Regions from separate parts of the Actinomadura scrupuli genome, predicted to be linked through region 4. Evidence: riboswitches for the same ligand, from Rfam matches in the RefSeq annotation. Region 4 holds a riboswitch; each other region holds the start of a gene.
What was found. A riboswitch is a leader RNA that binds a small molecule or an ion and turns the genes downstream of it on or off. The one in region 4 is predicted to bind cyclic di-AMP.
Positions count from the first base shown of each region.

Region 1: another riboswitch for cyclic di-AMP. It lies ahead of ACRYCC_RS38900 (C40 family peptidase); the one in region 4 lies ahead of ACRYCC_RS28290 (C40 family peptidase).
Region 2: another riboswitch for cyclic di-AMP. It lies ahead of ACRYCC_RS00285 (NlpC/P60 family protein); the one in region 4 lies ahead of ACRYCC_RS28290 (C40 family peptidase).
Region 3: another riboswitch for cyclic di-AMP. It lies ahead of ACRYCC_RS26730 (C40 family peptidase); the one in region 4 lies ahead of ACRYCC_RS28290 (C40 family peptidase).

Region 1 is NZ_JBPCCU010000012.1:246,096-250,740, forward strand. It holds gene ACRYCC_RS38895 (hypothetical protein) at 1-246, shown strand, start outside; gene ACRYCC_RS38900 (C40 family peptidase) at 300-1,322, opposite strand; cyclic di-AMP (ydaO/yuaA leader) riboswitch at 1,328-1,478, opposite strand; gene ACRYCC_RS38905 (lysylphosphatidylglycerol synthase transmembrane domain-containing protein) at 1,832-2,956, shown strand; partial or broken gene ACRYCC_RS38910 (phosphatase PAP2 family protein) at 3,106-3,822, opposite strand; gene ACRYCC_RS38915 (glycosyltransferase family 4 protein) at 3,838-4,645, opposite strand, start outside.
Region 2 is NZ_JBPCCU010000001.1:59,693-64,337, reverse strand. It holds gene ACRYCC_RS00295 (RDD family protein) at 1-306, opposite strand, end outside; gene ACRYCC_RS00290 (amino-acid N-acetyltransferase) at 303-821, opposite strand; cyclic di-AMP (ydaO/yuaA leader) riboswitch at 1,041-1,220, shown strand; gene ACRYCC_RS00285 (NlpC/P60 family protein) at 1,326-2,240, shown strand; gene ACRYCC_RS00280 (LuxR family transcriptional regulator) at 2,310-2,522, opposite strand; gene ACRYCC_RS00275 (LacI family DNA-binding transcriptional regulator) at 2,985-4,121, shown strand; gene ACRYCC_RS00270 (cytochrome P450) at 4,258-4,645, shown strand, end outside.
Region 3 is NZ_JBPCCU010000006.1:221,876-226,520, reverse strand. It holds gene ACRYCC_RS26735 (MFS transporter) at 1-890, opposite strand, end outside; gene ACRYCC_RS26730 (C40 family peptidase) at 983-1,999, opposite strand; cyclic di-AMP (ydaO/yuaA leader) riboswitch at 2,014-2,161, opposite strand; gene ACRYCC_RS26725 (arginine deiminase) at 2,309-3,505, shown strand; gene ACRYCC_RS26720 (ATP-binding protein) at 3,571-4,068, opposite strand; gene ACRYCC_RS26715 (PAS domain-containing sensor histidine kinase) at 4,372-4,645, opposite strand, start outside.
Region 4 is NZ_JBPCCU010000006.1:579,985-584,629, reverse strand. It holds gene ACRYCC_RS28305 (hypothetical protein) at 11-199, shown strand; gene ACRYCC_RS28300 (DUF305 domain-containing protein) at 691-1,275, opposite strand; gene ACRYCC_RS28295 (DUF6153 family protein) at 1,368-1,838, opposite strand; gene ACRYCC_RS28290 (C40 family peptidase) at 1,905-2,885, opposite strand; cyclic di-AMP (ydaO/yuaA leader) riboswitch at 2,944-3,097, opposite strand; gene ACRYCC_RS28285 (hypothetical protein) at 3,473-4,645, opposite strand, start outside.

The sequences.
Region 1 (4,645 bases), on a different contig from region 4:
GCCCAGGCGGAGGCCACGGCGACGACCACGACCACGACAGTGACCACGACCGGCTCGGCCGAGGCCATGACGTCCGCCGGCTGGTGCCACCGGCACCGCGGCTGCTGGCATCACCGGCACCGCCACCACCATCACCACCACGGCGGCTGGGGCGGCGACTGGAACTGGAACGGCGGCTGGGGCAACGGCTGGGGCGGTAACTGGAACTGGAACAGCAACTGGAACAGCAACTGGAACGGCTGGTGACCGCAGCGCACTGACCCATGACGTCTCGGGGCCGGGAGGCCCCGAGACGGGCGTCAGGCCACGCGCGCCGCTCCCGAGAAGGGCATGCTCGCCAACGGGCTGATCTTCACGACGTCACCGGTCTGCGGAGCGTGCACGAAGTTGCCGTTGCCGATGTACATCCCCATGTGGTGCAGGTCCGCGTGGAAGAAGACCAGGTCGCCGGGGCGTAGCTGCGCGCGGGTGACGTGCACCCCGGCGTTGTACTGGCTGCCGGTGTAGTGCGGAAGGCTCACACCGACCTGCGCGTAGGCGTACAGGGTCAGTCCCGAGCAGTCGAAGCCCTTGATGTTCGCCCCCTGGGCGACTCCGTAGGTCGGCCCGGAGGCCGAGCCACCGCCCCAGGAGTACGGGGTCCCCAGCCGCGCCAGTGCGGCGTTGACGGCCTTCATGGCCTTGGCCGAGGCGCCGCCCGCAGCGACGCTCGGAGCTCTCTGGCCGGGCGTAGCGGTCGACTGGCCGAGCTTGCCCCGGACCTTCTTCAGCGAGCTCTGGATGCTCTTGAGCTTCTGCTGGGAGGCCACACCGAGGCTCTTCACCTGGGTGGCGCGGTCCTGGGCCGCCTTCTGCGCCCGGGTGGTGGCCTGCAGGACCTGGAACAGGTCCCGGACCTGGTTGGTGCTCTGCGCGGTGAAGTAGTTCAGCGTCGCGGACTGGTCCAGCAGCGCCTGCGGGTTCTCCGCCCCGGCGAGGGACACCGCAGGGTCGATGCCGCCGTTCTTGTAGCTCTCGGCCGCCATCTGCGCGACCTTGAGCCGTACGGCGTCCAGACCCCGCTGTTGGGACCGGGCGTTGTCCGAGGCGGCCTTCGCGGCCTTCTGAGCCTGTTTGAGGCGTACCTGCAAGCCGTTGTACTGCTCGGTCATCTTCTCGAGCTGATCGGCGAGCTGCTTCTCCTGGGCGGTCAGCTCCTTGCGCGTCGGCTTGGGCTCGGCCTGCGCGGGGGTGGACGGCAACAGGGTGATCGTCATGGCCACGGCCAGCGAAACGCCGCCGAACCGGGACAGCAGGGATCGTACGGGGCGCGTTCGCTGCAACGCGCAGCTCCTCTCCTCGACCGCCTACCGAGTTAGCTGACGGGTTCGGACCGGAGCAGGCCCTACCGCTCGACGATGAGCGGATTCACCCCAGGTAACACTGGGTCCCCGGTTCCCGGCGGCACGCGGCCGGCCGGAATTCGGCGGTGTCGCCGCTGCTCTGGGGGGAGCGCGGGGCGGCGACTCCTACGGAGCGTAGGGGCCTGAGAGTTCGGACGCTACCGAAATGCCAGTTTTAACCCAACCATTCTTTGATGTGCATTGACAGGCGATTGATACTGCATGCCTGGTCATCGAGTGGCGGGCCCTCCTGCCTGCGCCGCCACGACCACGGGTTTGCGCACGTCAGAACCGGCTGGGATGCTGTCCGACGGGCCTCCGCCTGACACACCTTCGCTGTCACGGGCACTGGGCCCAGGACGATGTGCCCAGTCCGGCGGTCCTCGGGCGGTCTGGGGGACCACTACCGTAATGTGACGGCGTGACGAATCTTGCGACCGGATCCGCCCGTGGCTGACGTGGCCGCCGGGGCGGTACGCTCACGCGCCGGCGATGTCCAGGAAGCCCAGGGGATGGCGGAGAAGGACCTTCAGCGAGTGCAGCCGGCCGGTTCCGTCCGCTCGGCCCTCACCCTGCTACGCGGCGCCTCCGCGAGCTCATCGATCTCTCAGGTCCTGCTGGCCATCGGGGTCACCGCCGCGGTGATCGTCCTGGGCCTCCTGAACCTCGACACCGTACGGGCCGGGGGCACCAGCCTGGCCGGTGCGGACATGCAGTGGCTCACCCTGGCGGTGGTCTCCACCGTCGCCCTCTGGGTGGCCGGGACGATCACCCAGTTCGGTTCCATGCCGGGGTTCCCGCCGGTCGGCCGGGTGTTCGCGGTGCAGGTGGCGGCGTCGTTCGCCAACCACCTGCTGCCCGCCGGCTCCGGAGGCATCGCCGTCAACGTGCGGTTCCTCCAGCGGCACGGGCTCAGCCGTGGCGCGGCGGTGGGATCGGTGGGGCTCAACTCCCTCGTCGGGCTGGTGACGCACGTGATGCTGCTCGCCGGCGCCGTCCTGATCAGCCCGGCCGTGCTGAGCAGCGTCCGGGACAAGATCGACTGGAAGCAGCCCGTCAGAGCCGCGGAGAACAACCTGTGGATCGTGGCCGCGGTGGTGGGCGCCCTCGCCCTGATCGCGCTGCTGGTGACCCGTGGGAGGCCGGGAAGCTGGGGCCGGGTGCTCATCACCCGCTGCCGCTCGCTGTGGCGGCGCCTGGTCCGGGAGATGAAGTCGCTGGGCACCGTGGTGCGCAACCCGTCCCGTGCGGCGGCGCTCTGGCTGGGGTCCCTGTCGGTCCCGCTCCTGCACGGCATGATCCTCTACGCGGTGCTCCGGAGCATCGGAACCCCGATCGCGATGGGAACGGCCATCGCGATCTACGTGGTCGTGTCCTCGCTGTCGGCCGTCATCCCCTCGCCGGGGGGCATCGGGGCGCTGGACGTGGCGCTGGTGGCGGCCTTCGCGGCGGTGGGGGTCTCCTCCCCCGCCGCGCTCGCCGCGGTCCTGGGGTATCGGCTGCTGACGGTCTGGGTGCCGTTGCTGCCGGGAGCCTGCGTGTTCGCGGTGCTGCTGCGCCGCCGCATCATCTGAGCCCGGGTCCGCGCATAGAGCGATCCGCCGGCGGGTGACCCCCAGGGCAGCGGCCATGACCGCAACGGCAGCGATCGCAGAGCCGGCCGCCGCACGGTGACCAGTGCGGGCTTGTCCGGCCGGAGCAGCCCGGTGGCCCAGGTGGTGGCGAGGGCGACGACGACCCCGGCCACGACGTCCAGGACGTAGTGGTTGGCCGTGACCACCACGACGACGGCGGTGATGACCGGGTAGAGGTGCGAGCCCAGGCGGCCCCGGTAGCGCCGGAGCAGCGCCACGGCGACCAGGCTGGTCCACACCGCCCACGCCAGGTGCAGTGAGGGCATCGCGGCGTACTGGTCGGCCTCCACGGGCCCGCCGTGGCTGCTCCCGAAGCCGGCGGCCGCGACCGAGTCGATGTAACCGGCCCCCGGAAGCAGCCGTGGCGGCATCACCGGCAGGAAGAAGAACACCGTCATGCCGACCAGGTTGGTCGCCACCAGCGCGTTGCGGGCCCGCCGGTAGATGGTGGGGCTGCTGATGTAACACCAGGCCAGGACCGTGAGCGTGACGCTGATATGGGCGAACTGGTACCAGTACGCGGCCACCAGCGACAGGGCGTCGTGGTCGGTCAGCCACCGGTTGCTCACGCCCTCGACGTCCAGGCGAAGTGCGCGTTCGATCGCCAGGACCTCGCGGCCGTGCTCCAGCGCCGGGCCACCGCGCACCGCGGCCAGCGAGCGGATGTAGTCGTACACCTTGATCAGGACGATCACGATGAGGAGCTCGCCGATCAGGTGCGGGCGCTTGACCGGGAACGAGCGCTTGTTCCGCGCCTCGGCCGGAGGGGCGGGCTGGCCCGGGCGCGTGGCCGCTGGGCGGGGCATCGTCGGATGAATGATTCAGCCCGCCATTCCGAACAGGCCGCGCTTGAGCGGCGGACGCAGACGATCGATGGCAAGCTCGTACATCTCGGTCGTGAGGTCGACCACATCCGGCCAGGCGACGGTGGGCGGCACCGCCCGGTTGCGGGCCGCGATCGCCTGTCTTTCGGAGGCGTCGGTGGCCAGCCTGATGATGGCCTGGGTCATGGCGGCGTCGCTGCCGGCGAGAATGCCCTCCTCGCCGTCGCTGACGAACTCCCCGATCCCGCCCTCGGCCCGCGCCACCACGGGAAGCCCGGCGCAGCGCGCCTCGAGGGCGGCGATGCCGAAGGACTCCAGGATCGCGGGGGCCACGAACAGATCCGCCCGGGCGAACAGCGATCGGATCTCCGACCGGGGCAACCGCCCGGGCATGGTCACCCATCCGTGCATCGCATGTCGGCGAAGGTAACGTTCCAGCACGGGCCGCTTCGGGCCCTCTCCCACGATCACGGCCCGGATCCGGGTCGAGGGCGGCATCGCGGCCTGGGCCGCGCGGAGCATCCGCAACAGGTGAATGGGCCGCTTACGGGCCGCCAGGCGCATCACCGCGACGACGAGCACCTCATCCGGTTTCCGGGGCAACGGATCGACCCGCCACGCCGACGCGTCGATCCCGTTCGGCAGGACGAGCACCGGTGCCGGTCCGACAAGTCGCCGCAATGGCTCGGCCGCGGCATCGCTCACGGCCGTCCAAACAGCGGGCCAAGATGACCAGTTTACGCCTGTATCCAAGGCCCGGAAGGCGGGCTCCAAATAGGAGATCAGGGAATGCACCGTCACGACG
Region 2 (4,645 bases), on a different contig from region 4:
CACCAGAATCGGGGTCGACCAGGGATCGCCCTCCTTCTGAACCCCGATGGCGCCGAGCGTGATGGGAAACACGACTGCGAAACCGGCGGCCCAGGTCAGTCCGGCATCGGCGAGCCGGGCCCCGGCACGGCGCCAGATCGACGCCAGCGGGAGATCTGCCGCCTCCGAAGGCACGTGTACATAGCCGCCGTCGTAGGAGTCGTACGAGGGCTGCCCGTAGGGCTGATTTCCATAGGGCTGCTGCCCATAAGAAGACGGACCCGACCGCTCTGGGGGGTACGGCCCGCCATAGGGGGTTTGGCTCACAGTTGTGTCTCCTCCAGACGGAGCAGCATTCGGGTGTTGCCAAGCGTGTTCGGCTTGACCCGGTCGAGGTCCAGAAACTCCGCGACGCCTTCGTCATAAGAGCGGAGAAGCTCTTCATACACCTCGGGGGAAACCGGAGTCCCCAAGATCGGCTGGAAGCCGTGCCGCGCGAAGAACTCCACCTCGAAGGTCAGACAGAACACGCGGCGCACACCCAGTTCTCGTGCGGTCTCCAGAAGCCGGCCGACGATATGGTGCCCCACCCCGTGTCCCCTGGAGGCGGGATCGACCGTGACGGTACGGACTTCCGCCAAATCCTCCCACATGATGTGCAAGGCCCCACAGCCCACGAGGCGGTCTTCGGCGTCCACCGCCACCCAGAACTCCTGGACGTCCTCGTACAGCGTCACCGTGCTCTTGGCGAGCAGCCGGCGGCCCTGTCCGGACTGCATACCGACCAGCCGCCGTATCGAGCGAACATCTGCGGTCCGGGCCCGCCTGATGGTGAAGTCCACAATCACCCGAGGGTATTGGGTCCGGTGACCGGCCTTCGCCCCGGAGCCCGGATGAGCCCGGATGAGCCCGAGGGGGCGGCCGATCCCATCACAGGACGGTTTCGTTATCAGCACCCCTTGATCACTGAACTGCTTCCACCTGCGAGTTCGCATGTTCCGGTTGGCATCCACGCCAGACTCCGTTAATGTCCGACGCTGATGTCCGCAGTCGCTCTCGAGATTGCGGACCCGCCGAGTCCAGGGGGCGCACCCAGCGTCCTGGGAGCCGGGGACCCACCTTCCCTGGGGTGAATCCGTGACAGCGCCTCCGGTGTTCCCCGCACCGGTCGCGTCCAGCGGTAGGGCTAACTCCGGCCCGAACCCGACAGCTAACCCGGTAGGCGGACGAGGAGAGGAGCTTTTGTGGAGCCTGCACGCCCAGCTACGGAATCGGGTGGCCATCACCGGCCCCCGCGTTTCCGCACCCGGGTCGGTGCCGTCGTCGGTGCCTTCTGTGCGATCTCGTTGGTCCTTCCCGTCACGGCCGGCCACGCCAAGCCGAAGCCGCCACCGGAGAGCATCAAGGACCTGAAGGGTCAGGCTTCCAAGCTGCACGACCAGATGGAGCAGCTCACCGAGCAGTACAACGGCCTCAAGGTGCGCTACCAGCAGGCCACCCGGGCCGCCAAAGTCGCCCAGGACAACGCCAAGCGGCAGGACGCCGCGCTGCAGACCGTGCAGCAGCGGGTCGGCCAGCTCGCCGCCACGAGCTACATGAACGGCGGGGTGGACCCCTCGGTGGCGTTCGCCACCGCCAAGGACCCGCAGGCGATGCTCGACCAGGCCTCCACGCTGAACTACTTCGCCGCCCAGGACGGGACCAAGGTCCAGACGCTCGCCCAGGCGATGCAGGGCGCCGTCCGGGCGCACAAGGCCGCACAGGACCGTGCCAACCAGGTCAAGACCCTGCAGAGCCAGCTGGACCAGCGCAAGAAGAAGCTCTCGGACCTGTACGGCGGCATCCGCGACAAGATCGCGAAGAAGGACCCGACCCAGCTCGCCGACCTGCCGCCGATCGTCGGTGGATCGAGCAAGGCCCAGCGGGCCCTGGCGCTGGCCCTCGCGCAGCGGGGCAAGCCCTACGTCTGGGGGGCCGCGGGGCCGAGCACCTTCGACTGCTCCGGGCTGACCATGTGGGCCTACGGGAAGGTGGGCATCAACCTGCCGCACTACACCGGCAGCCAGTGGAACTCGGGGACGCACATCTCGTCGATCTCGCAGTTGCAGCCCGGGGACCTGGTGTTCTTCTACGCCGACCTGCACCACATGGGGATGTACGTCGGTAACGGCATGATGGTGCACGCACCGCACACGGGAGACGTCGTCAGGATGGCCCCGCTGGCCGGCCGGCCGTTCGCCGGTGGGGTACGGGTCGCCTGAGCCCGCTCCGCACGAGCGTCACCGCCGAGGCCGTCTCCCCGCCGGATGGGAGACGAGCCTGTCGGAGGCTCAGATGAGCTGTCTCCGCGCGGCCCAGACCACGGCCTCGATGGGGGTGTTCACCTCGAGACGATCGCAGATGGCCCGCAATCGCCGTCTCAGTGTTCGTGCACTCAGTTCCAGTTTGCGCGCCGCGACGTCCGCGGTCACACCGCTCGCGATCTGGGCGAGCAGTTTCAGATCCTCCTCACATAGTCGAGGTTCGTCAGTGCCACGGCGCATGAGCGTGGCCTGTTCCACTCCGTCCTCCCTCGTCCGTGGTGATGACCGCGGGGATGTGGCTGGCGGCTGCGTCAGGCCGGGAGCCCCGGTGGTCCGGGGTGGGGCTACCGCCATGTGCTCTTGGCCGATGTCGGCCGGTGTGTCGTTTGCCGGGCGCGATGGGGGAACTCCCAGTAACGATTCACTCGTTGACGCGATCGGAGGCGAGGCTCTAAAGGCACTGGGGTCCGCCAGGGGGGAAGGGCCCCCCGGGTAGGTCCCCGACACGCGAAATGCCCCGGCGGCACCGGGGATGGTGGTCTCGTGCCCGGGATGGGTCATGATGCTGCCCCCTTTCACCCATCCCTTCACGTCTTCGCGTGCTTGGTCCGCGAATGGGACGTGAATCGTTTCAAGCTACGCTTCGGTCCGGAACGCTAGGCGGCCGGATCCGGACCGTCAAGCGCACAAAGATAACGATGCGTGCACCTAACATGGCGATCAGTTACATACCGCATCCCAGGTCTCCGGCCACACGTCGGCGACCTGCGGAAACCCTATGGAGTGCGGGTGGGAAGCGAGTTGGCGCGGACCAGTATCCGCGAGGTTGCAAAACGCGCGGGAGTCTCAGTTGGGACAGTTTCGAATGTCCTAAACCGGCCAGATCTGGTGGCCGAAGCAACCCGTACCCGGGTGCGCTCGGTGATCGACGAACTGGGATTCATCCGCAACGAGTCGGCCCGGCGGCTCCGCCAGGGGCCGGCGGACGCGGGCGGGCGGCCCGTGCGCGGCCGCACGCTCGGGGTGGTGGTCGGCGACATCGGCGACCCCCGCCACAGTGAGCTGGCCCGCGGCGCCGAGGCCGCGATGCACGCCGACGGGTTCGACGCGCTCTGGTGCGCCGGCGGGGGCTCGGCCGACAGGGAGAGCCGCTGCCTGGACCTGCTGGAGGAGCAGCGGGCCTCCGGAGTGCTGATCACCCCGACCGGCCTGCCCGCCGGGCGGATTGCCCGCCTCCAGCGGCGCGGCATGGCCGTCGTCCTGATCGACCGGACGCTGGCCGGGCTCTGCTCGGTCCGCGTCGATCACATCGCGGGGGGTGAGCTGGCGGTCTCGCACCTGCTCTCCCGTGGCCACCACCGCATCGCCCTGGTGACCGGCGCACCCGAGCTGGAGTCCTGCCGCCAGCGCCGGCTGGGAGCCGAGCGCACCCTGCACCGCGCCACCGTCCAGGAACGCCGTGGAAGGCCGGGAGAGCTCCTCCACGTGCCCCGACCCGCCATGACCGCCACCGAGGGGAAGCTGGCGGCACGCAGGCTGCTGGAGCGGGCCACCCCGCCCTCGGCCGTCTTCTGCGCCAACGACCTCCTGGCCATCGGGATGGTGAACGAGCTGCTGCGGCTCGGGGTCAAGATCCCCGGAGAGATCGCGGTCGTCGGCTACGACGACCTCGAGCTGGCCTCCACCGCCGCGGTCCCGCTCACCACGGTGCGGCTGCCCCTGCACGAGCTGGGCTGGACCGCCGCCGAGCTGGCGCTCAACGAGATCGCCCAGCGCGAGGAGCACCGGCACCGTCATCTGACGCTCGCCCCCGAGCTGGTGGTCCGCGAATCCACCTGAGCCTCCAGTGCGATCCAGGCCTGTGAGGTCCAGGCCGGCGAGATCCAGACCGGTGAGGTGCAGGCGGGTGAGGTGCACGCCGGTGAGCTCCAGGCCATTGACATCACGCGGGCTATTTGACTGACTGTCAACTGAGATGAGTGCAGACGTACAGCCGGATGCGCTGGCGATCCTGGGGTTCGACCCCTTTCACCGGGCCTTCCACGCCGACCCCTACGCGCAGTACCGCAGGCTGAGCGCCGCCGGCCCCCTGCAGCACACGCCCTACGGCCTGTGGGTGACGACGTCGTACGAGCTGTGCCAGCGGGTCCTGCGCGACCCGCGGTTCGGTCACCAGCCGGACGACGGCGACAGCTGGCGGGGCCGGCAGGCCGCCAGGCGGTCGTTCCTGACCCTGGACCCGCCCGACCACACCCGGCTGCGGCGGCTGGTCAGCAAGGCCTTCACGGCCCGCCTGATCGAGCGGCTGCGGCCCCGGATCGAGCAGCTGGTGGACGAGTTGCTGGCCGGTGCCTCCGGCGAGG
Region 3 (4,645 bases), 360 kb from region 4:
CGCGCGGACAGCCAGCGGGCCGCGGCGAGCGAACCGCCCAGTGCCCCCAGCGCGAAGGCGGCCAGCAGCTGACCGCCCGCTGTGGCGCTCGCTCCGACGTGCCCGGCCAGCAGCACCGCGACGATGGGGACGCCGCCCATGCCGAGAAAGGCCACCGAGCTCCCGACGGTGAGGGCCCGCAGGGTGGGGTTGCGGAACAGCACCACGATCCCGCCAGTGATCATGTTCAGCCCGGCCGCCGGCGCGTCCCCGGCCCGCGCCGCCTGCGCATCCTTGTACTGCGCCGCCGGCGGGTCGTACCCGGTCTCCGCGGCGGGCGCGGGCGGTTCGACGGGGGACGGCGGCTCCGCGACGGAGGGGGACACCGACAGGAAGGACATGGTCAGGGTGCCGAGAACCGCGGCGCCGACGACCAGGACGGCGGCGGTCTGCGGTCCGGCCCAGGCGGCGGTACCCGCGACGAGCCCCGGCCCGGCGATGCCCGCCAGGTTGTAGCTCGCCGACTCCAGCCCGTACGCCCTGGTCAGCCCGGGCCGGGAGACGATGCGCGGGAGCAGGCTGGTCAGCGCGACCACGATGGGTTCGGTGCATCCCACGGCGGCCGCGGCGAGCACGGCCAGCGGCAGCGGGACGCCCCCGGCGACGACCAGCAGCAGCGCCACCGCGCAGGCGTAACCCCCGGCCAGCAGGGTCGCGAAGAGCCGCGTGCGGCCGACCCGGTCCAGGGCGTTGCCGAGTATCGGACCGGACACCACGTAGGGCAGCAGCACCGCGGCCAGCAGGAAGCCGCTCGACGCGGCGCGACCGGTCCGGTCCTGTACCAGCAGGACCAGCGCCGTTCCGGTTCCCTCGGCCGAGACGCGCAGCAGGGTGGCGGCGGTGAAATGCACCGCATGCGGAAATCTGTCGATTCACGCATGGTACGGGGCGGTCTTCCGGATGGTCCCCGGCTTCCGAGGGCGATCACGGCCGGCCGCATCCGTCAGGTGAGCCGTCCCCCGCCCTTGAAGTTCTGCCGGTAGGAGCCCTTGGTGATGTCGGAGATCTTGACCACGTCACCGGTCTGCGGGGCCTGGATCATCAACCCGTTGCCGACGTACATCCCGACGTGGTGGATGCTCGGGTAGAAGAAGACCAGGTCGCCGGGCTGCAGGTTGTCGAAGGAGATCCGGCTGTTCGCGGTGAAGGAGTACTGCGCCTGGCTGGTGCGCGGGATCGACACCCCGGCGGCCTGCCACGACCGCAGGGTGAGGCCGGAGCAGTCGAACGTGGTCGGCCCGGTGGCCCCGTAGACGTACCGGTTTCCGAGCTTGGAGAAGGCGTACTGCAGGGCCTTGAGCGCCTTGCCGGTGGCGGGGCCTATGTAGGGCCGCGGCGTGCTGTCGCCGTTCTTCGGGATCCCGCCGGCGGCCGCGACCGCCTTCATCTGCTGGGCGATGTCCTTGTCGAGCTGGGCCTTCTGGGTCCGCAGCGTGGCCAGCGTCCGGTTGACGTCGGCCAGGGCCTGCTGTGCCTGGCCGTGCGCGAACGTCAGTCGCTGGGCCGAGGAGACGAACTGGCTGAGCCGCGAGCTCCGGTCCGTCGAGAGCTTGGTGAAGATCGACACCTGGTCCAGCACGGTGGACGGATCATCCGCGGCCAGCAGCGTCTCCACCGACGTCGGGTCGCTGGCCTTGTAGGCCGAGGCCGCCATCTGGGCGACCGACCCGTGCAGCCGCTTGTACGTCGCCTGCTCGGCCGCCACCGACTTCTGCATCGCCGCGAGCTTGTGCTTGGCCTGGGCCAGCGTCGCCTGGGCCTGGTCGTACTTCTGGACGAGGATGCCGACCTTGGTGTTCAGCTGGTCGAGCTTGCGCTTGGCGACCGTCAGCGACGGCTTGGGCTCGGCCGGCGCCGCGGTGGCGGGTACTGCGATGGCCGGCACCGCCAGCAGGGTGGCGAGGGTGAGGCCCACGGTCGTCAAGGTCCGGCGTTTGAACGCCCTGTCTGCGGTGGCCACGTTCGTGGCACGCCCCTCTCTTCCACGGCCGCCTACCGGGTTAGCTGACGGATTCGGGCGAGGAAGTCGCGCCCTACGGCGCTCCGGAACGGCCGGAGGCGCCGATTCACCCCAGGGAAGAGTGGTTCCCCGGCTTCCTCGTCCGCGCGGCGCACGCTGGGGGCGGCGACCCGTGGAGTCGGAACTCGGCGGGAGCCCGATCACCGCCACCGATGGGGGGCTGGGGAGCGATCGTGCTCAGCGCATGACGTTAGCTCCCAAAGCACCCGTGTCACAACCGTTACATCAGGATCTCGTAAATTGTCATATGTGACGCATCAGCACGACGTACGCAGCGAAGTTGGACGACTACGGACCGTGCTACTGCACAGGCCGGGGGCGGAGCTGAAGCGGCTCACCCCCCGCAACAACGACAAACTGCTCTTCGACGGCATCCCGTGGGTCGGCCGGGCCCGGGACGAGCACGACGCCTTCGCGCAGGCGCTGCGGGACCGCGACGTCGAGGTGCTGTACGTGGCCGAACTCCTGCAGGACGTGCTGGAGTACGAGTCCGCGCGGGAGAAGGCGCTCGCCGGGGTGCTGGACGACCACCGGCTGGGCGACCAGCTCCGCCACGCCGTGGCGGGTCACCTGGGCGGCCTGCATCCCGAGGACCTCGCCCACGTCCTCATCGGCGGCCTGGCGCACGAGGAGCTCAAACCCGGCCACGGCCTGGTGTACGAGCTGATGGACCGGCACGACTTCATCGTGGATCCGCTGCCGAACCTGCTGTTCACCCGGGACTCCAGCGCCTGGATCGGGGACCGGGTCGCGGTGACCAGCCTGGCCATGCCGGCCCGCCGCCGGGAGACGGCGCTCACCGAGCTGATCTACGCCCATCATCCGCGGTTCGCCGGGGTCCAGACCGTCTACGACCGGACGCTGGAGCATGTCGAGGGCGGTGACCTGCTACTGCTCGCGCCCGGAGTAGTGGCGGCGGGGACCGGGGAGCGTACGACTCCGGCGGGCGTCGAGCGGCTGGCCCGGCGGGTGTTCGAGGCCAGCCTCGCGCACACCGTGCTGGCGGTGCCGATCGCCCAGGACCGCGCGACGATGCACCTCGACACCGTCTGCACCATGGTCGACGTCGACAAGGTCGTGATGTATCCGGCGGTGGCGGACTCGCTCATCGCCTATGCGGTGACCTCGGACGACGGCGGGGAACTGCGGATCGCCCCGGCCCGGCCGTTCCTGGAGGCCGCCGCGACGGCGATGGGCATCGAGCGGCTGAAGGTGATCGACACCGGCCTGGACCCGGTGACCGCCGAACGCGAGCAGTGGGACGACGGCAACAACACGCTGGCCGTGGGGCCGCGGCTGGCGGTGGCCTACGAACGGAACGTCGAGACCAACATCCGGCTGGAGGCGGAGGGCATCGAGGTGATCCAGATCAGCGGAAGCGAACTCGGCAGCGGCCGTGGCGGCCCACGCTGCATGTCCTGCCCGATCTTGCGAGACCCCTTGTAACACGGGGACTTTGGACGCTCAGGCGCTGCCGACGGGGGCACGGCAGCGCCCGAGCTGTGCCGACCTTAGCGGGTGTGGTTGAGCAGGTTCACGGTGGGGGTGGCGGATACGTCGGGAATGACGGAGACCACCGCCGGCGGGGCACCCGTACCGCTCAGCGAAGGCGGCTGGGCCCGGTGCGGAACCCGCAGAATGGCCCAGACCGTCGTGCCGCCGCCGTTCTCGTGCCGGACGCCCCAGCACTCGGCCAGGGTCTCGACGATGGCCAGGCCCCGGCCGCCCAGCGACGACAGCGTCGGACGGCTGCGGCGCGGCTCGGTGGCGGCCCCGCCGTCACTGACCGCGACCTCGATGGAGTCACCGTGCCGGGACCAGGCCACCCGGATCTGGCCGGTCTCCAGCGGGCGGGCGTGGCGCAGCGCGTTGCTCAGCAGCTCACTGATGATCACCGTCGCGTCATCGACGACGGACTCGAGGGTCCCGGATGAGAGCAGGTCCGCACTGAGGTGCCTGCGGGCGACGGCGACACTGGACATCGCGTGTGGCAGTAGTACCACGCTCACCCTCCACCTCCCTGCCGGTTCTCGAGCTTGCTCACGTGCCTGTGACTTCCTGTACGACCTTGACTTCCCGTACGACCGAAATGCCCACATACTTCAGGCCGGAAACCCGGACGAATCCTCCAGCCATCTACACAACGAGTGACTGACCAAGTGGTCACGGCCAACCACCCCCTGAAAGTAGCGCGAAGCGGACGGTTAAGATCTATCCACTGTGCGTCGGAGTACTCCTTGGACGCGCGTTCCGTCTGTCACATCCACGCCAGTAGGCGCTTTGACCAGGCCATACCTCGACCATGAGGCGGCTCAATCCGAGCCCTCCACGGCGGCTCTGGGAAGCGTCAAGCGCATGGCTGTCCCGCCCTCAGGACGAGAATGGGCCGAAATATCGCCATTTTGGGCGACGGCTAGCTTTTTCACGATGTAGAGGCCGAGCCCCACCCCGCCGAAACGACGGCGGTCCCCCGCCTCGCCCTGCACGAACCGTTCGAAGATCCGCTCATGGTCGCCGGGCGCGATGCCGACGCCCTCGTCCTCCACGGTCACCGTGATCTCGCGTTCCCCGGCCCAGGCCCGCACC
Region 4 (4,645 bases):
AGGGGCGGGCGTGGTCGAGCATGTCGGCCAGGCGGATGCGGGGGTCGTCGACGACACCGACCACCCGGTGCCCGCCGAGCACGGACTGGGCGGCTTGGGCCAGCACACTGGTCACCCCCGCCAGCCGCACCCCCCGCACCACCACGATCTGGATGCCGGCATCGGCGAGAGCCTCATCGAGGACCCTCCTCGTCGGTAACCGCATGCTGATCCTCAGGCGAGCGCGGAAGCGATAGGGACGGCCTGTGCCTCTTAGAACCGGTTAATCCGCCAGATGACGGCGAGAGCATCGACGCCCGGTTTGCGCAGGGCGATCACCGCCCGCAATTCAGACAGTCCTGTTCGCGACGCACCGCTCTACGCAAGCATGGAGGTCGCGCCGAGCTCGGCGGGGCCTCCCACGCTCAACCCACCCTCAGGTGACGCCGAGCCAGCGATGATGCGGGCACCGGCCGCATCAACCATGGCGATCAAACCACGTGGCCACGGCAGCCGGGCCGGAACCACAGTGACCTGGACATTGCTGGTCGGCGTGGCGGTGTGGGTCGTGCGCATGCACAGCCGGACACCTGAACCAGTTGCCTGCGCCGGAACGCATACGGTTGACTGCCAGAGGGATGAGAACTCATGTGGCAGCCCACTCGTCACGCAGACCCGCCACCTCAGGGTGGCGGGTCTACGTGGGACTGGTCACATGCCCTTGAGCAGGTTCCGCATGGTGGCGATCTCGGCCGTCTGCGAGGTGACGATGGTTGAGGCCAAGGTCTTGGCGTCGGGGAACTGGCCCTGGGCCTGCTCGGTCTTGGCCATGGCGACGGCACCCTGGTGATGCTTGATCATCATCTGCAGGAAGGCCTTGTCGAAGGCCATGCCCGAGAGCTTTCCGAGGCGCTTCATCTCGGCGCCGCTCATCATGCCCTGGCCGTGATCCATGCCCGGCATGCCTTCCATCGACGGCATGGTCGTGGGGGCGCCCCAGGTCTTGAGCCAGCCGGTCATCTTCTCGATCTCCGGTCCCTGGGCGCCTTCGATGGTGGTGGCGAGCGTCTTGACCTCCTTCATCGACGCTCGGGTATTGGCGATCTTGGCCATCTCGATGGCTTGCTGGTGATGCGGGATCATCATCTGGGTGAACGTGACGTCCTGATCGTTGTGCTGGCCGGCGGCGGGCGCGGTCGCTCCGCCCGCCGGAGCGGAGCTGGTGTTCATCGAGTGGCCCGACATGGAGTCGTGGTCGCTTCCGCAGGCGGCGAGGGTGAGCGCCGCGACGGGCACGATGAACAAGGTGACAAGGCGTTTCATGCTGGACCTTCCGTGGTGGGACATGACAGAGGCAGGAACCCGGCCTGATGCGCCGGGTGTCCCTGTCACAGCCGCAACACGGCCAGCTGGTAGATCGAGGGTGGTGGCCGCCCGCACCGCACGAGCAGCCGCGCAGTCCGCCGGACGAGCGATGACGGCCGCTCACGGCGGCCAACGATCCTCTGTGCCAGCAGGGCCAGCACAAAGCCCATGATCAGCAGGGCCAGGCAGATCTGGCCGCCTGGGTGCTGATGGTCGGGTGCGGGACCAGATGGTGCCGGCGCGTGATGCTCATGGTCGCCCTGTGCGGCGCCCGTCGAGCCTGTACCTGTCGTCCGTGTGGTCGCCGCCGAGCCTGTGCCAGCCGGATGGTGCATCCCCGTTGTGTTCATGCCCGCGACGGGGATGCCGGCCATATCGATTGGCGTGGAAGCCTGCAGCCCGTGCATCGCCAGCAGGCCCGCGAACAGCATTCCCAGCAGCAGGCCGCCCAGCGCTATCCGCAAGGGCAACTGCTGAGAACGACGGCCGTTCATAGAGCCAACTCTAGGAGAACTGCTCACAGACCTCAGGGCCGGGAGGAACATCGGAGGCAGCCTCGGTCAAGCGACCCGGACGGCGCCGGCCCATTGGTGACCGGACAAGGGGCTGATCTTGACGACGTCACCGGTCTGGGGCGCGTGGACCATATTGCCGTTGCCGATGTACATGCCCATGTGGTGCAGGTCGGAGTAGAAGAAGACCAGGTCACCAGGGCGGAGCTGGGCACGGGTGACGTGCACTCCGGAGTTGTACTGGCTGCCGGTGTAGTGCGGCAGACTGATGCCGACCTGCGCGTAGGCGTAGAGCGTCAGCCCGGAGCAGTCGAAACCCTTGATGTTGCTGCCTTGGGCGACACCGTAGGTGGGCCCGTTCGGGCCACCGCCGCCCCAGGAGTAGGGGGTTCCGAGGCGGGCCAGCGCCGCCCGGACGGCTCCCATCGCCTTAGCAGAGGCGCCCCCGGGTGCGACGTTAGGAGCCGGGCCACCGCTGGCCGTCGACTGACCAAGCTTTCCGCGGACCTTCTTCAGCGCACTCCGGATGTCGGTCAGCTTCTGCTGGGAGGCCCGGCTCAGGCTCTTGACCTGGGCGGTGCGGTCCTGGGCGGCCTTCTGCGCGCGGGTGCTCGCCTGCAGGACCTGCAGAAGGTCGCGAACCTGAGTGCTGCCTTGGGAGGTGAAGTAGTTCAACGTGGCCGACTGGTCCAGCAGCGCCTGCGGGTCCTTCGCGCCGGCAAGCGCCACAGCAGGGTCCAGGCCACCGCTCTTGTAGCTCTCAGCCGCCATCTGGGCAACCTTCAGCCGCACCGTCTCCAAGCTCCGCTGCTGTGCCCTGGCACCATCGGCAGCGGACTTGGCCGCCTTTTGCGCCTGCTTGAGACGAACCTGCAGCCCGTTGTACTGCTCGGTCATCTTCTCGAGCTGATCGGCGAGCTTCTTCTCCTGAGCAGTCAGCTCTTTGCGAGTCGGCTTCGGTTCCGCAGCCACCGAGCTCACCGGAACCACGGCGATCGCGGCACCCACCATGACCCCGGCCAAGGACACCCGGCCAACGCGGGACAGATACGAACGGACAGCTCCAGGGCGCGTACGCGGCACGCACGACTCCTCTCCTCGCCGCCTACCGGGTTAGCTGACGGGTTCGGGCGAGGAGTTACGCCCTACCGCTCGATGCTGAGCGGATTCACCCCAGGTAACGCTGGGTCCCCGGATCCCGGGCACACCTTCGCAGGCCCCGGACTCGGCGGTGCCACCGCTGCTCGGGGGGAGCGCCAGGCGATGACTCCTACAGAGTGTAGGAGAACGGCCACCTAGATGTCGCGTTTATCTCAAAGCTGTCCGTTTTTCGCATCAGTCTCAGTAGTCTGCCGATCGGCCAGAGGATCACTCAGGCGCATTCCCTTCGGAAGTGCACAGGCCTCAATGCCACTCGCCGGCATGACCCGGTACGGGCGGCGTAAGCAGCACCAACAGCGTGCGGCGTCGCAGCCGTAGCTACCGCAACGCCTGGTCGGCCTCCATCGCGCGAACGGAACCGGCCCGAAGTCCTGCAGGCTCTGATCCGGACCATCACGCCCACGACTGGCTCTGCGCCAGTGGCCGATGACGTTCACAGGCCAACACGGTATGTCTTAGGTCGGTCCACCAGGCTGATGGGGCACCCGCCGAATCAGATGCAACGCCAGTCCGAGCAGTAACAGACCGGACGCGTAAATAGCGACACCTGAGCCGATCTCACCGGCCGACACTCCCTGCTGCTCTGCCGGCCGGTAGAGCTGACCTGTCTTCGTCGTCACACCCGCTCGGTTGGACAGGACAGGCAGCCATCCCTCAGCGGGCCGACCGGAGAGCATGAAGTCGGCGTAGACGAACCATCGCCCTGTCCGCGGCAAACGAAGGACGCCGGAAAACCGGCAGCCCCCGACCGCGATCAACGGAGCGGCCATCGTTTGACCGGCACGGCGCGCGACAACTCGCTGCGGTGCAAACTGGTCGCAATCCGACGAGGGCCCGACTATGAGTTGCACCAAGCCCGCCTGATCGGTGGTCACGGTGAACAGAGCCGAGGCTATGGGCGTTCCTTGCCCAGGATCATGTGCACGGGCGGGCGATGCGGGCTCCAGAGCGAGCACGGCCGCCGCGAGGAGCACGGCGGTGGTTTCGAGCGCTCTGGATTGCCGTCGTCCAGTCGCGAGCAAGGCGGCGAACAACAGCAGGGTCGGAAACGCGACCATACCGATGGCACCCGGATGCAGGCTTGAGATGCCCAGGACGGCCGCAGCCCACGCCAGGAGGGACACACCGGCCGCACCCGCAGCCAAGCGGAACCTGCTGGTACGCAATGGCAGATCCATGGCGGCCAGCCCTAGGATCGCCATTGGCATGTCAGGGGCGCTGTGTCCGAGCCCCCACAGCGTGAGCGCAATGACCAGACGCGCGGCGCCATAGATGGCGACCATCCCGGTGACTGCATACCGCCGTGGGATGAGCTTCTGAACAACGGCGGCGGCGAAGACTGCTGTGCCGAGCAATACCGGGAGGTAGAACACCTCCTGGAACTGTGGCACGTCGGTGTCGTACTCCACTACCGCCATGGTCAGGCTGCCCAGCACCAGCGCCGCAACAGCGGTCTCGACGATTCCTGTCCGGGTCGGCCGGAGTCCAGCAAGGACGCCGATCGCCATCGTCGTGGAAGCCAGGATGATGAGCATGTGTGGCGGGCTCCACAGCACGGCGTCCCGTCCGTAGGCCGCGTGCCAGGCAGCGTCGACCGGTGCCGAGGCCAGGGTGAACGAGCCACCGAG